One region of the Streptomyces sp. NPDC016851 genome, then DNA from elsewhere that is predicted to be linked to it. Evidence: riboswitches for the same ligand, from Rfam matches in the RefSeq annotation. Region 1 holds a riboswitch; each other region holds the start of a gene.

Region 1 (2,192 bases):
CGAGACCGTGACAGAAGTCGTCCCGGGCGATGAGGCGGCGGTGCCGGGGCGCGGCGTGGGCGGTGCCCGTCGGGACGAGGGCCGCCGCGGCGGCTCCGGCGGCCAGGGTTGCGAACGCTCTGCGAGTGGTCGGCACGGGACAGGTCTCCTTGGGGATCCGCCTGGAAGGCTCCAGAAAGCGCTTGCGCTCCGGACGGGATCACTGTGTCCCAACTGCCGCCCGCTGTCGATCCCTTGGGACGGTCGGAAGGTGCGCGCACACCGAAGGCCGGACCCGGGGATCGGGGTCCGGCCTTCGGTCGCGTGTCAGGCAGGTGGTGACGCGGTCGGTCAGCCGACGGAGACGCCGTGCGAGCGCAGGAAGGCGACCGGGTCCACGTCCGAGCCGTAGTCCGGCGTGGTGCGGATCTCGAAGTGCAGGTGCGGTCCGGTCACGTTGCCGGTGGCGCCGGACAGGCCGATCTGCTGCCCGGCGCTCACGGTCTGGCCGGCCGAGACGGAGAGCGAGGACAGGTGGGCGTACTGCGCGTAGCTGCCGTCGTTCAGCCTGATGACGACCTGGTTGCCGTACGCGCCGCCCCACCCGGCGGAGACGACCGTGCCCGCGCCGACGGCCTTGAGCGAGGTGCCCGTCGGGACGACGAAGTCGACACCCGTGTGGTAGCCGCTGGACCACATGCTGCCGGACATCCGGTACGGGGTGCCGACGGTGGCACCGTCCACCGGGGCGCTGTAGCCGCTGGAGGTCGCGGCGGCGGGCTTGGCGGCGGCCGGCTTCGAGGGCGACTCGGCGGCGGACGACTTCGAGGCCGAGGACTTCGAGGGCTTGGAGGCCGAGGCCTTCGACGGGGCCGGGGACTCGCTCGCCGCCGCCTTCTTGCCGACCGCCAGCTTCAGCCCCGGGTGGATCAGCGACGGGTCGTCACCGATGGCGTCACGGTTGTCCGAGTAGAGCTTCTTCCAGCCGCCGTCGACGTTCTGCTCGTCGGCGATCTTCGCGAGGTAGTCACCGGCCCGCACGGTGTACGAGCGGGCGCCCGTGGCCTTTTCGGTGGCCTTCTTCTCGGCGGCCGGCGCGGACTGGACGGCCTTTTCCGGAGCCGACTGCGGGGTGGCGGCGTGGGCGCCGGTGGCCCCCATGAGCGGAAGGGCGAGAGCGGCCCCACCGGTTCCGGCGACGGCGATGGAGCGGGTGAAACGCTGGGACTTCGGGCGGCGATGCTTACCCTTCGCGGGCATGGCGAATTCCTCTCCGTCGCCTGCGAGGTGAGCTGTCGGGTTCGGACTGGAGATGCCCGGCCGCGCCGAGGCGCGGCTTAACCCCAAGCCGTTCCGGGAACCGGAACAGGCGTCTTACCTGTGGGTCCCCCGCTCCTGCCGTACGTCGGGTCAGTGTGTGCGGGCTCCGGGCGGCGGCAGGATTAGGCGTCCGTCCGGATTGGTGGGGAACGTAAGCGACCAGGACGCAAAGGGACAAGCTCGCGGTTGCCTGTGACGGCCTTTTTCTTGACGCGCCGACATTTTTTCCGTCACGGAGCGTGGATTACCGATCTCCAGCCTCCCGCAATCTCCCTGAATAACGCCGGAATTACGTGCACATGGCAACAACACATCGTCACGAATATGACGATGCTCACGCACCCCGGCCTCATCTCCTTTACAGCCGGGGCACGTTATACCTAAACAGTCGAAGCGCTCCCTATTCGGACAGAAGGGCTACTTGCGCTTAAGCCGGACCACGGTGGCGTCCAGATCGCCGCGCAGACCGACCCGCAGCCCGTGATGGAGCAGCACGGCTCCCCGGTGAACTTCGCCCGTTTCGCGGCATTCGTACGACGCCGCCGGGTCGAGACCCCGCAACCGGAGCGCCGGAACGGGCTCGCCGTAGCGCTGCGCCTGGAGCCAGGCGAGGACGACGGTCTCCTCGCCGAGGACGTACTGAACGGCGCTCAGGCCGCCCTCCGGCGGGCGCAGCCGGTACAGGTCGCCGCGCTGCACCACGGGCCGGATCTCCTTGTAGAGCTCCACCCAGTCCCGCGCCTCGGCGAGCTCCTCCTCCGTCCACCGGGTGAGGTCACCGCCGACCCCGAGCACCCCGGCCATGGCGCTGACGAACCGGAACCTCAGGGAGCTGGCCCGCTGGTTGAGCATGGCGTTCGGGCTGTCGGTGACCCAGGCGGCCATGACCCGGG
Region 2 (2,192 bases), on a different contig from region 1:
GCCGACCTCGACCTCGACCGTGGGGTTGCCTCGGGAGTCCAGGATTTCCCGGGCTACGACGACGTCGATGGACGGCACGAGCATCTCCTTCTTCATGTGACGCGGGTACGCGGGCCGCGGGGACCCGGCGAGGCGCGGGCCGCGGTGGCTCGCGACATGAGCCTAACCGGCTCCGGGCGATCGGCCACCGGGTCGCCCACCCCATGGACAGAACCGAGAGTAAATTGTTTCCGAACGGAACAAAGCCGGTTCGCAAAGACCGGCAGAAAAGACCGGCAGAAAAAACCCCGCCCCGGTGCGCACGGGGGATGACGCACCGGGGCGGGGAGCCCGTGGGGACGGGGGTGGGCCGCTGCTTACTTCAGGTGCAGCTGCTGGCCCGGGTAGATCAGGTTGGCGTCCGTGATGATGTCCTTGTTCAGCTCGAACAGCTTCTCCCAGCCGCCCTCGACCTTCTCCTCGGTCGCGATGGAGCTGAGGGTGTCGCCCTTGACGACCTTGTACTCGCCGTCGCCCTTCTTGACCTTCTTGCCGGTCGGGGTGGTGACGGTCTTCTGGGTCTTCTGGGTCTGGGCCGGGCGCTCGTCGGAGCGGGAGGCCGGCTGCTGCTCGGTCTGGCGGGTCTCGGTGGAGCCGCTGCTCTGCTCGGAGCCGCCGCTGTAGCCGGCGCTCGACAGGCCCTTGCCGCAGACCGGCCAGGCACCCTTGCCCTGGCTCGCGAGGACCTTCTCGGCGATCTCGATCTGCTGGGACTTGGTGGCCTGGTCGGCGGTGGAGGCGTACTTCGTGCCGCCGTAGCCGGACCAGGTGGAGGCGGAGAACTGCAGACCGCCGTAGTAGCCGTTGCCGGTGTTGATGGACCAGTTGCCGCCGGACTCGCACTGGGCGACGGCGTCCCACTCGGAGGCGGTGGCGGCGGAGGCGTTGCCGGCCGCCATCAGCGGGGCGGCGACGGCGGCACCGGTGACACCGGCGATGGCGATGACCCGAGAGGCCTTGGACGGACGGCGGTGCGTGCCCTTGCCGGAAAACAGCATGGAGAGATCCCCTCACCGACGCCTACGAGGTGAGCTGTCGGGTTCGGGCCGGTTGAGTTGCCCGGCCGCGTCCCTCCCGGGACGCGGCTTCACCCCAAGCCCTTCCGGCACAACCGGCCGGTAGGGCACTTACCTTGGGTCCCCCGCTCCTGCCTACGGCGCTTGACGCGACGACTGTTCCCGTGCGGCCGCTGGCAGGATTCGGCGTTGCGGCAGCCGGGGCTCGTGGTGACGAGCGGTCATGACCGTAGACATGCGATCCGCGGAATTTCAAAGACGATCAGGGCTTCTGAGATCTATCTCTCACCGCACCGATAAGGGACATTAGCCGCGAACGGTGACGTGAACTCGCACGGTTTCGGGGTGACTTCCACCCCCGTTTCCGTACTGCCCCACCGGCTACCGCTCGTCCGCTTCGACCCCTACCGTGAGCTTCTGACCGGGGCGGATGAGGTTCGGGTCGGTGCCGACGGCCGTCTCGTTCCCGACGTAGAGCGCGCGCCATCCGCCGCTGACATCAAGAGAGTTCGCGATGGACCAGAGGCTGTCGCCGGGGCGGACGGTGTAGGAGCCGTCCGTCGCCTCCCGGGCGGCCTCGCCGTCGCGCGAGGCGTGCCGTCCGGCGGAGCCGGAGGAACGGCCGTCCTCGGCCTTGGCGTCCTCGTCGGCGCTGGGGCCGCGGTGGCGGCCGGAAGTGGTGTCGGACGGGGCTGAAGAGCGGTCGTCCTGTGGCGACTTGGCGGGCTCGTCACGCTCCGGAGTGGGCGACGGGGAGCTGCCGGGCTCCTGGTCCTGCGACTGATCCCGTGACTGGTCCTGCGACTGGTCCGGGGACTGCTCCTGCGACTGCTCCTGTGACTGCTCCGTCGAGGGATCGGCAGAATCAGGCGACTTGTCGGAGTTGGTGGTTTCGTCCGACTCGGAGGAGTCGAGCAGTCCGGGTGAGTCCGTCGGAGCGGACGAGTCGGACGTGTCCGAGCCCTTGTCCTGTTCGAGGCCGGAGAGCAGACCGCAGGTGCGCCAGGCGCCGACCCCCTGGTCGGCGAGGATTCTCTCGGCCACGGCTATCTGCTGGGAGCGGCTGGCCAGGTCGGCACTCGGGGCGTAGTCGAGGCCGCCGTGGTTCTCCCAGTCCTCCTGGGACAACTGGAGGCC
Region 3 (2,192 bases), on a different contig from region 1:
GTTGACCGTCGTCATGATCAGGTCGTCGAAGTCGAGGGCGTTCGCCTCGCGCAGCCGCGACTGGTACATCGCGTAGGCCTGGGCGAGGGTCTTCTCGAAGCCGTCCGTGGCCTGGGCGGCGAAGTCCTCCTCGTCGATCAGCTCGTTCTTCAGGTTGCTGATCTTGGCGCTGAAGGACTTCGGCGGGAAGCGCTTGGGGTCGAGGTCCAGGTCGCGGCAGACCAGGGCCATCAGGCGCTTGGAGTCGGCGGCGTCGTAGATCGAGAACGACGACGTGAAGCCGAGTTTCTTGCTCTCGCGGCGCAGGATGCGCACGCACGCGCTGTGGAAGGTCATCACCCACATCGCGTTCGCCCGCGGTCCGACGAGCTGCTCGACGCGCTCCTTCATCTCGCCGGCGGCCTTGTTGGTGAAGGTGATCGCGAGGATCTGGCCCGGGTGCACGCCCCGCTCGGCGAGCAGGTGGGCGATGCGGTGCGTGAGCACACGGGTCTTGCCGGAGCCGGCGCCGGCCACGATGAGCAGCGGGGAGCCGGAGTGGACGACGGCGGCGCGCTGGTTGTCGTTCAGCCCCTCGAGGAGGGCGGCGGTGTCCACCGGCGGGCGCGGCGCGCCGTCGCGGTAGTAGGCGTCCCGGTCCGGGGGCACGTCGAACTTCCCGCCGAACAGATCGTCCGGAACCGGCTCCGGTACGTGATCGTCCTCGGGTGGCGGCGGGGGCTCGTCCGCGGGGCCCCGCTGGGCCTGGAGGTCCGCCAGGAAGCTGTCGTCAAAGAGGCTGCTCATCGCTCTCCGAGTCTAGGGCGCACCACTGACAGCCCGCCGCCGCCCTGAGAACATCGCCGAAAGGATCCCCTCGTCACCGTGCATCCCCGCACGATCACAGCCCGCTACGCCGTCACAATTATGACGAACTCATGACCAAACCTCCGCCGCCGATGACTCTCGGCGACGCCCTCGGCTAAGGTCACGAAAATGTATCGGGCATATCGCCCATCAACCTTCACAAGGGCCACACGAGTTGGCTACCGTGCGGGCAGGCCGCACGACCCCCACCGGCGAACCTCGCCGGGCCGCGCGGCCTCCGCCGAGTCCGGTGTGCCGCAGCGGCAGCCGGAGCCGGGGACCCAACCGAGAACTCTGGGGTGAATCGGCCGGACTCCCTTCGCGGAGACGGCCGTAGGGCAACCCTTCCGATGTACCCGCCCGAACCCGACAGCTAACCCGGTAGGCGGAGCACGGAAGGAGTCGCCTCCCTTGGCGTCGCACCGCAAGTCGCGTCCCGCTGGTACGCGCGTCGCAGGCATACGGACCCCCGCCCTGGCAACGGCGGCCCTCACGTCCGTCGCCCTGCTGTCCCAGTCGGCCAACGCCGCCCCCGAGGCCGACGACAAGCCGAGTCTCGAGGAAGTCGAGAAGAAGGTCGACGACCTGTACCGCCAGGCCGAGTCGGCGACCGAAAAGTACAACTCGGCCAAGGAGAAGACCACCAAGCAGCGCAAGCGCGTCGACACCCTCCTCGACGACGTCGCCAAGCGCGCCCAGAAGCTCAACGAGGCACGGGAGGAACTCGGTTCCTTCGCCGCCGCCCAGTACCGCACCGGCGCCTCCGCCCCGGACACGGCGACGTTCCTGCTCGCGGACACCCCGCAGGACTACTTCGACCAGACCCAGCTGATGGACCGGATGACCGGCCGTCAGAAGGTCGCGGTCGACGACTACGTCACCCAGCAGTCCGAGACGATGAAGAAGCGCCAGGAGGCCACCGAGAGCCTCGAGACGCTCACCGAGACCCAGGGCGACCTGAAGACGGCCAAGGCCACCGTCCAGCGGAAGCTCGCCGACGCGCGCGATCTGCTGTCGAAGCTGACCGCCGAGGAGAAGGCACGGCTCGCGGCGATCGAGCGGGAGAAGCAGCAGGAGGCCGCCCGCAAGGCCGCCGAGCTGGCCCGGCAGCAGGCCGCGCAGCAGCAGGCGCAGGAGCAGGCCGCCCAGCAGCAGGACAGCGGCTCCTCGTCCACGGACTCGTCCACGGGCTCCGGCTCGTCCACCTCGACGGCCCCGGCCGACTCCTCGTACGCCACCAAGGCCGAGAAGGCGCTCGCCTTCGCCCGCGCCCAGATCGGCAAGCCGTACGTCTGGGGCGCCGTCGGGCCCGGCTCCTACGACTGCTCCGGGCTCACCCAGGCCGC
Region 4 (2,192 bases), on a different contig from region 1:
CGACGACGGCCGACGGCACGATCCCGGGCGCGTACCGGTCGCCGAACTGGGCGGCGAGCATCACGAGCAGCGGACGGAACCGCTTGCCACCGGCCCGGACCAGGTGCTGGGCGGCCTCCGTGATGAAGGGCACCTCACTCTTGGTGGCCTCGAGCAAGCCTTCCTCGACAGCCGCCATCCCGGCCTGGACATCGGCTTCCAGAGCCTGGTCCCGCACGCTCAGCCCGAACGGCCCGACGTCGGTCACGAGGGGTCTCCTGTCTGCTGGTGTCTGCCGGTGTGTCTGCTGGTGATTACGCGGTTTGTCGATAGGTCGCTGCCATCACTCGAGTCAGCGTATCCGGTCACGTTTCGATCACCGCCAGCGCCCAGGGTTACAGGCCGGGTGGTATCCGATCACGACCGCAATGTTTTCGATCAGCTCATAAGAACAGACATTTATCGACTTACCAGCCGATAGCGAGCTATGCACGATTTGCGGCATTGGATAAGCGAATTCCCCTAAGTGCAAATCGCCCCACGGACTCGTGATCAGTGAGTTGAATCACGTTATCCCCTGGGACATCCCACTCCGGCACCGGCCCGTACCTCCTTCCGCCGCACGCAAGTTGAGCCTTGGCTCCAGCAAAGGATCAAGTGCCCCATACGCCCCTGACCAAGGTCAACCGCTCGATATGTGACTCCGGTGCTTGTTCCCGACATGTGCTCTCGCATACGTTCCGGGCCTGTCCGGCGGACGCCGAATCCTGCCACCGCCCGGACACCCCACACGAACCCACTCACTCACGCAGGGCAGGAGCGGGGGACCCAGGTAAGTCGCCGGTCCGCGCAGCGGAACGGCTCGGGGTGAAGCCGCGTACAGCGCACAGCGCCGTACGCGGCCGGGCACCTCCCGGCCCGAACCCGACAGCTCACCTCGCAGGCGCCGGAGAGGAACATCCCCATGCCCCGAGGCAAGCACCGTCGCCCCAGAACCAGTCAGTTCACCCGTCGCGTCATGGCCGCCGGCACCGGCGGAGCGGCCCTCGCCCTGCCGCTGATCGGCGCGACGCAGGCCAACGCCGCCCAGCCGGCCCAGAGCGCACCCACCGTGTCGCAGTCCGTGCCGCAGGCGGCCCAGCCCGCCAAGTCCCTCACGTACACCGTCACCAAGGGCGACTCGCTCGCCCGCATCGCGGACAAGTACGACGTGTCGGGCGGCTGGAAGCAGCTCTACAAGGACAACCGCGCCGCCGTCGGCGACAACCCGCAGCTGATCCACCCGGGTCTGAAGCTCACGGTGAAGACGGCCAAGGCGGACGCCGGGAAGAAGACGGCGACCAAGTCCTCCGCCCCCGCCAAGCCGGCCGCGAAGCCCGCCGGTGGCGTCGCCAAGGCCACCCAGGCCTCCGTGAAGACCTACGCGAACAACCTGGACGGCTGGATCCGCGAGGCGCTGGACATCATGGCGCAGAAGGGGATCCCGGGTTCGTACGACGGCATCCACCGCAACATCATGCGCGAGTCGTCCGGCAACCCCCAGGCGATCAACAACTGGGACTCGAACGCCGCCAAGGGCACCCCGTCCAAGGGTCTGCTCCAGACCATCGACCCGACCTTCCAGGCCTACCACGTGGACGGCACGTCGTGGGACCCGTACGACCCGGTCGCCAACATCACGGCGGCCTGCAACTACGCGGCGGCCCGCTACGGCTCGATCGACAACGTCAACGGCCCGTACTGATCCGTCCCGCCCAGCAGTCGTTCGAGGACGACGGCGATGCCGTCGTCCTCGTTCGACAGGGTGACCTCGTCGGCCACGGCCTTGAGCTCGGGATGGGCGTTGGCCATGGCGACGCCGTGGGCGGCCCAGTCGAACATCGGGATGTCGTTGGGCATGTCACCGAAGGCGAGGGTGTCCGACGGCCGCAGCCCCAGGTGCTCGGCGGCCAGCGCCAGGCCGGTGGCCTTGGTGATGCCGCACGGCTGGAGCTCGACCGTGCCGGGCCCCGACATCGTCACCGTCGCCAGTGAACCGACCACCGAGCGGGCCGTCGCCGCCAACTCGTCGTCCGACAGGTGGGGATGGCGCAGCAGCACCTTGCTGATGGGCTCGCCCCACAGGTCGTCGCGCCGGTCGACCCGCACCGCCGGCAGGGTCGGGTGCGGCATCAGGTAGCCCGGCTCGATGAGCGTGAGGCCGTCGACCCCGT

Evidence for each region. A riboswitch is a leader RNA that binds a small molecule or an ion and turns the genes downstream of it on or off. The one in region 1 is predicted to bind cyclic di-AMP.
Region 2: another riboswitch for cyclic di-AMP. It lies ahead of ACZ3I3_RS09545 (transglycosylase family protein); the one in region 1 lies ahead of ACZ3I3_RS18455 (M23 family metallopeptidase).
Region 3: another riboswitch for cyclic di-AMP. It lies ahead of ACZ3I3_RS05795 (C40 family peptidase); the one in region 1 lies ahead of ACZ3I3_RS18455 (M23 family metallopeptidase).
Region 4: another riboswitch for cyclic di-AMP. It lies ahead of ACZ3I3_RS06865 (transglycosylase SLT domain-containing protein); the one in region 1 lies ahead of ACZ3I3_RS18455 (M23 family metallopeptidase).

What each region holds. Positions count from the first base shown of each region.
Region 1 covers NZ_JBVHEP010000010.1:218,095-220,286, reverse strand. Annotated here, with positions in the region: gene ACZ3I3_RS18460 (DUF6250 domain-containing protein) at 1-136, opposite strand, end outside; gene ACZ3I3_RS18455 (M23 family metallopeptidase) at 331-1,239, opposite strand; cyclic di-AMP (ydaO/yuaA leader) riboswitch at 1,244-1,405, opposite strand; gene ACZ3I3_RS18450 (alpha-galactosidase) at 1,717-2,192, opposite strand, start outside.
Region 2 covers NZ_JBVHEP010000004.1:387,771-389,962, reverse strand. Annotated here, with positions in the region: gene eno (phosphopyruvate hydratase) at 1-78, opposite strand, end outside; gene ACZ3I3_RS09545 (transglycosylase family protein) at 357-1,037, opposite strand; cyclic di-AMP (ydaO/yuaA leader) riboswitch at 1,042-1,208, opposite strand; gene ACZ3I3_RS09540 (transglycosylase family protein) at 1,437-2,192, opposite strand, start outside.
Region 3 covers NZ_JBVHEP010000003.1:114,531-116,722, forward strand. Annotated here, with positions in the region: gene pcrA (DNA helicase PcrA) at 1-786, opposite strand, end outside; cyclic di-AMP (ydaO/yuaA leader) riboswitch at 1,076-1,249, shown strand; gene ACZ3I3_RS05795 (C40 family peptidase) at 1,258-2,192, shown strand, end outside.
Region 4 covers NZ_JBVHEP010000003.1:320,770-322,961, forward strand. Annotated here, with positions in the region: gene ACZ3I3_RS06860 (polyprenyl synthetase family protein) at 1-247, opposite strand, end outside; cyclic di-AMP (ydaO/yuaA leader) riboswitch at 767-940, shown strand; gene ACZ3I3_RS06865 (transglycosylase SLT domain-containing protein) at 944-1,723, shown strand; gene ACZ3I3_RS06870 (HAD family hydrolase) at 1,687-2,192, opposite strand, start outside.